2 regions of the Thiothrix nivea DSM 5205 genome follow, and region 1 is predicted to be linked to the other one. Evidence: predicted binding sites of a transcription regulator. Region 1 holds the regulator's gene; the other holds the start of a gene.
The links. Region 1 encodes FNR, which switches genes on or off when oxygen is low (the NO sensors DNR and NnrR bind a similar motif). Its sites were predicted from a motif close to TTGATNTANATCAA; they were not measured.
Positions count from the first base shown of each region.

Region 2: a site for FNR is predicted at 1,331-1,344, ahead of THINI_RS19355 (cytochrome-c peroxidase). Genes of this name have one in related genera too.

Region 1 covers NZ_JH651384.1:4,182,516-4,185,937, reverse strand. The annotation lists gene arfB (alternative ribosome rescue aminoacyl-tRNA hydrolase ArfB) at 1-27, opposite strand, end outside; gene pssA (CDP-diacylglycerol--serine O-phosphatidyltransferase) at 20-748, opposite strand; gene THINI_RS24605 (DUF3149 domain-containing protein) at 885-1,001, opposite strand; gene fnr (fumarate/nitrate reduction transcriptional regulator Fnr) at 1,177-1,929, shown strand; gene hemN (oxygen-independent coproporphyrinogen III oxidase) at 1,932-3,317, opposite strand.
Region 2 covers NZ_JH651384.1:3,880,289-3,883,710, reverse strand. The annotation lists gene THINI_RS19360 (ATP-binding protein) at 1-75, shown strand, start outside; gene THINI_RS19355 (cytochrome-c peroxidase) at 115-1,257, opposite strand; gene THINI_RS19350 (hypothetical protein) at 1,494-3,422, opposite strand, start outside.

The DNA.
Region 1 (3,422 bases):
CTGACCCGTTAAGCGCGTTTCAGTCATCAGCCCCCTTCCTGCGGCGCTGATAACGCCGGTAACGCCGCCACGCCCACATGACTGGCCCCGACAGCGCATACACCAGGAAAACCCCAAACAGTACCTTAGGTGGGTCAATCGTGGTCAACGCAAACACCAGCAGCACAATCAACACCGCAACAAACGGTACCCGGTTGCGCAGGTCAAAGTCCTTGAAACTGTAGAAACTGATATTGCTGACCATCAACAACCCAACGGAAAGGGTCAGGAGTAAGGCAGGCAGTTGCACATTCCGCCCGGTGATTTCCAGGTCGTGGAACACCCACACCATCCCCACCATGACAGCCGCAGCCGCAGGGCTGGGCAGGCCGACAAAAAAGCGTTTGTCCACTTTGCCGATCTGGGTGTTGAAACGCGCCAGCCGCAACGCAGCACATGCCACATAAACAAATGCAGCCAGCCAGCCTGCCTTACCCCACGACGCCCCGAAAGACTGCAAATGCACCAATGCCCATTGGTACATCACCAAACCCGGAGCCACACCAAACGAAATCAGGTCAGCCATGCTGTCGTATTGCGCGCCAAACTCAGACTGCGTATTGGTCATGCGCGCAACCCGCCCGTCCAGCCCATCCAGAATCATGGCGACAAACACTGCAATTGCAGCAGCTTCAAACTTGCCCTGCATGGCTGCCACCACGGCATAGAAACCGCCAAACATGGCTCCAGTGGTCAATAAATTGGGCAACAGATAAATACCCTTACGTGCAAGGGCCTGGTTTTCTGATTGTTGGTCTTCCACTTTCTGCTCTTTCCTGTCTACGCAAGTAACTGCATATTAGCCACCCTCGTGACAAAGTGGAATGTATTTCTGCCGCCCCAGACTATTCGCCTGATTTTTTTACAAATACCCAACCCAGATAAGCCATCATTACCAACATAAATAGAATGACGATGATGGTTAATATGCCCATCCAGCTTCCAAAGAGTAGTTCCGCCATGATAGCCTATGCTCCTTATACTAATGACAATAAATGTGTACAATCAAAGTGTAAGTGAAGTCACGCACAGTGCTTTGATTCACATCAAGAAAAACGATGACTACCAGGGATTTGTGCAAACCCTGAAGTAGTTGGGTCGGAACCGATTGATAATCCACACAGTTTGGAATAAGGCATGAAAACAGTCCCTTTACACAGCGCCAAGAAAGCCGCCGTCGCCTGCCACAATTGCAGCCTGAGCGAGCTGTGCCTGCCACGCGGCCTGACGCGGGAAGAACTGGATCTGTTGGAAAATTCCATCAACAAAACGGTTAAAATCAAAAAGAAAGACTACCTGTTCCACCGTGACGACAGCCAACATGCCATTTACGCAGTCAAGGCAGGCGCGGTAAAGACCTCACTCTCAACCCCGGATGGCGAAGAACAAATACTCGGTTTTTACCTTCCTGGCGACCTGCTGGGCTTTGATGCCTTCGCCCGTGACCGCCATACCTGTGACGCACAGGCGCTTGACGATACCTTGGTATGTGAACTAAGCATGGATAATTTCCAGGACTTGTGCGGCAAGCTTCCGGTCATGCGCGGGCAAATGATGCGCCAGATCGGCACTGAGCTGGAACGTGAACAGATGCTGCTTCTGACCCTTGGGCAAATGCGCACCGAAGAACGCCTCGCCACATTCCTGTCCAGCCTGTCAGAGCGCAACCGGGAGCGCGGGTTTTCCGCCAATGAATTCAACCTGCCAATGGCACGCCACGACCTAGCCAACTACTTAGGTATGGCAGTCGAAACGCTCAGCCGCATGTTTTCACGCCTACAGGAGGAAAGCATCATTTCCGTCCAGCATCGGCTGGTAAAAATTGATGATATGAGCCGCCTCAAGCAGCTGGCGCATCACACCTGCCGCCCTGCCAGTGATGTACTTTAATTTCAGATAACCCGCGAAAAACGCTGCTGGACACTCTGCTTGCGCAGGCTGACATCAAACACCATGCAAATGTTACGGATCAGGAAACGCCCACGTGGCGTGACTTCTACACCCTTGTTGGTGAAACGCAGCAATTCATCCGCAGCCATGGGCTGGAGCATTTCCAGTTCGCGCTGAAAATAATCAGCGAACTCCAGACTAAACAGACGCCCAACCTGGGAAAAATCCAGCGCAAACTGACAAGCCAATTGCTGGATGATGTAACGGCGCAACACATCATCTTCATCCAGGGTCAGCCCCTTGATAACTGGCAGATACCCTGCATCTATGGCCGCGCAGTACTCTTCCATGCTCTTGGCATTCTGGCTATAGCACTCTGCCACGCTACTGATGGAACTGACGCCCATGCCAATCAGGTCACAATCCGCATGGGTGGTATAGCCTTGGAAATTGCGGTGCAAAGTTCCCTGCCGCTGGGCGAGCGCCAACTCATCATCCGGCTTGGCGAAATGATCCATGCCGATGTATTCGTAGCCCGCAGCAGTCAGGTGTTCAACCGCCAACTGCATGATTTGCAGCTTGGTTTCCGGCGTTGGCAAGTCTTCTTCGTTGATGCGGCGCTGCGGCTTGAACAGGTTGGGCATGTGCGCATAATTGAATACAGAAAGGCGGTCAGGTGACATGTCAATGATAGTATTCAGCGTCTGGCGGAAGCTATCAACCGTCTGGAACGGCAACCCGTAAATCAGATCCACGCTGATCGACTTAGCGCCTTGTGCACGGCAGGCATCAATAATGGCAGTGGTCTGTTCAATCGGCTGGATGCGGTTAACGGCGGCTTGCACCTTGGCATCCACATCCTGTACACCTAGGCTGAAACGGTTAAAGCCGATTTCACGCAAAACGCCAATCGTTTCTGCCGTCACGGAGCGCGGGTCAATCTCGATGGAATAATCGCCTTCATCCGTAATATGCAGGCTGAAATGCTGACGGGTTTTTTCCATCAGCGCGCGCATTTCATCGTGATTCAGGAAAGTGGGCGTACCACCACCCCAATGCAATTGCTCCACCGTGCGGTCGCGGTCATACAGCTTGGCCTGCATTTCAATTTCACGGAACAGGTATTCCAGGTAAGTAGTCGCTTTGGAATGATCCTTGGTGACAATCTTGTTACAACCACAGTAAAAGCAAACCGTGTCGCAAAACGGGATATGAAAATACAGCGACAACGGCAGAGGAATAGGATCCTCATTGCTCATGTAGGCGTGCGCCTTGTATTCATCTTCGGTAAAAGGTCCAAATGCAACCGCCGTCGGATAAGATGTATAACGCGGCCCCGCCGTGTCATACCGGCGTATCAAATTTGCATCGAATTGGACTATGTTCATAATAACCTCATTTAATGCCATAACCCTGGCAGCCTATATAAATGCTGCATCCACACAACAATTGCAAGATCCCAAATCAAAACCTCAAACATAGTTGATATGTAT
Region 2 (3,422 bases), 300 kb from region 1:
CACGGCGGCAGCATCCGCGCTACCAACAGGCCGGGGCAAGGTTTACGCATCAGTATCGCCCTCCCCTTCCCGTAAAAACGATCCGGGAAAGGGCGATAGCCTCACTGTGCAGGATCAGGACTGTTTGCCGTCAGTCTTGGCCGCAGCGTCTTTCTGCTTGGCTTTTTCCATATCAGCCTTGTTGAAAGGCTCTGGCACTGGCGTATCGTTGGTGGAAGGCGGCAGGATAGGCAGCTGTAGCTCAGGCTGCTTGCCGGTCAGGGTCTTCAGGAAAGCCACGATGTCGGCAGTTTCCGCATCGGTAAACTTCTTGCCCAACTGGAGTTGCCCCATGGTGGTAACAGCCTGTTCCAGCGTCTTGGCAGCCCCATCATGGAAGTAGGGATAGGTCATTTCCACGTTACGTAGCGTTGGCACTTTGAACTTGAAACGGTCTTCATCCTTCTTGGTCAGACCGGCCATCCCTTCGGCCTTGCTATCGGTCTTGTAGGGTTCCACCACACCCATTTTCTGGAAGCTGTTGCCGCCAACTGCCGGGCCATTGTGACAAGCCACGCAACCGCTTTCCTTGAATAGCTTGTAACCAGCCAGTTCGTTATCGGCCAGCGCCTTGCTGTCACCCTTGAGCCATTGGTCAAATTTGGAATCTGGCGTCACCAAAGTTTCTTCAAACGCGGCAATGGCATCGGTCACCATGCCGATATCCATTTCATCCTTGCCAAATACGCTCTTGAACTCATCCTTGTATTGGGGGATGGATTGCAGCACATCGAGCGCCAGCTCATGCGTGAACGCCATTTCGCCGGGGTTGGCAATCGGGCCTCCTGCCTGCTCTTTCAGGTCTTTGGCGCGGCCATCCCAGAATTGCGCCACGTTCATACTGGAGTTCAGCACGGTCGGAGCGTTGATGGGGCCTTGTTGCCAGTGATCGCCAATGGAGGTCGGCAGGTTGTCAGTACCGCCCATACTCAGGTTATGGCAGGAGTTGCAGGAAATGAAACCGGATTTGGAAAGGCGTGGGTCAAAATACAGCTTTTTACCCAGCTCAACCATGGCAGGGTCTTTGACTTCAGCAGCCTCAATCGGCTTGATCGGTTCATCTTTGGCAGCAACCACATCAGCAGGCTTGTCAGCATCTTTCGCGGCAGTGGCAGATTCTTCAATCTTGGCCAGCTCTGTTTTTGCTGCATCTTCCGCCCAGACCGCAGAGCCTAGGCCCAGCGTCAGCAGCGACACCATCAGGATTTGTGTTTTCATGACTATCTCCTACTTTTTTATTTAGGGTAAATTGTTTCGAGCAATCATGTTACGCCTGAGCCACTGCACCAACTTGATGCAGGTCAAGATTTTTCACGCCCTACGATAGGGTTTTTCGCTTATCATAATCGGTTTTTTAGAATACTAAACCAAAGACATTATAATTTTTGATATTTCGCAAATTAATGGGGAGACTGATTTCCCCTCTAAAATGTGGAGGGGAAATCACAACGACTTTAACCGGTTACACGGATAAAATGATGGTTGTCTTCGTGGTCACGACACACTACGACATTAGGGTAATGGAAAAGGACAGCGCAACCCGGCTCTATGCTACTGACATCACCGCCAACCGCGACAAAACCGGCATGAGGGACACCGCAATGGCTTATACCCAGTTTGTCGTACTGCGCGGGATGCAAGGTGAGTGACTCGTATTCATCAAGAGCCGAGCAGTCATAATCACTGCTGACCGCATCCCATAACTTGCTGACCGCGCGGGGATTACGTCCTTGGTATTCATATTTGATCCGCCGTACCAAAGCTAACAACCAATCAGCATCATCATCGTCTTCCTCACTTTTCCCGGCATCCGTACCTGCACCCCAGCCGCTAGCAGGCAAAGCCGCAGTGTGGTCAGGTGGGTCAATAATCGGTTTGTGTGGGTCAATACCGCTGAAATCCATGGCGGAAGCGGCCTTGGCTGCCAGACCTGCACCCGCTGCAACGACCGCCCCCTTGGCCATGTCCAGTAAGCTGCCACCGTCATCCGTGCTGGCTTCTGGCAGAGATTCTGGCAGACTGGCTTTGACATCAGGCAAATCCAATCCTGCCAGTGCCATGTCAAGGTCAGGCGGGTCAATGATCGGCTTGTGCGGGTCAATGCCGTCCACGCCCATTCCCAAAGATTTCACCGCCATATCTGGCAGATCAAGGTCGAAATCAGGCGGGTCGACTATCGGTTTGTGTGGGTCAACACCGCTGAAATCCATGGCGGAAGCAGCCTTGGCTGCCAGACCTGCACCCGCTGCAACGACTGCCCCCTTGGCCATGTCCAGTAAGCTGCCACCGTCATCCGTGCTGGCTTCTGGCAGAGACGGGGCTTCATCGGCGAACGCTACGCTCGGGATGCTGGCATCTGCTTCCATTGGACTCAGTTCCGGCGCTTGCAGGGAAGGCTGTGGCAGGTCAGCTTCAACTTCCGGCATTTCCACGGATACATCCGGTAAACCTGCCTTAATCCCTGGTATTTCTATGGCGGCTTCTGGCAGACTGGCTTTGACATCAGGCAAATCCAATCCTGCCAGTTCCATGTCAAGGTCAGGCGGATTGACTATCGGCTTGTGCGGGTTAATGCCGTCCACACCCATTCCCAAAGATTTCACCGCCATATCTGGCAGATCAAGGTCGAAATCAGGCGGGTCGACTATCGGTTTGTGTGGGTCAACACCGCTGAAATCCATGGCGGAAGCGGCCTTGGCTACCAGACCTGCACCCGCTGCAACGACTGCCCCCTTGGCCATGTCCAGTAAGCTGCCACCGTCATCCGTGCTGGCTTCTGGCAGAGACGGGGCTTCATCGGCGAACGCTACGCTCGGGATGCTGGCATCTGCTTCCATTGGACTCAGTTCCGGCGCTTGCAGGGAAGGCTGTGGCAGGTCAGCTTCAACTTCCGGCATTTCCACGGATACATCCGGTAAACCTGCCTTAATCCCTGGTATTTCTATGGCGGCTTCTGGCAGACTGGCTTTGACATCAGGCAAATCCAATCCTGCCAGTTCCATGTCAAGGTCAGGCGGGTCAATGATCGGCTTGTGCGGGTCAATGCCGTCCACACCCATTCCCAAAGATTTCACCGCCATATCTGGCAGATCAAGGTCGAAATCAGGCGGGTCGACTATCGGTTTGTGTGGGTCAACACCGCTGAAATCCATGGCGGAAGCGGCCTTGGCTACCAGACCTGCACCCGCTGCAACGACTGCCCCCTTGGCCATGTCCAGTAAGCTGCCACCGTCATCCGTGCTGGCTTCTGGCAGAGACGGGGCTTCATCGGCGAACGCTACGCTCGGGATATTGGCATCCGCGTCCATCGGGTTGAGTTCATGCGCTTGCAGGGAAATGCTTGGCACGTTAACTTCAGCTTCAGACATTTCCAACGATATGTC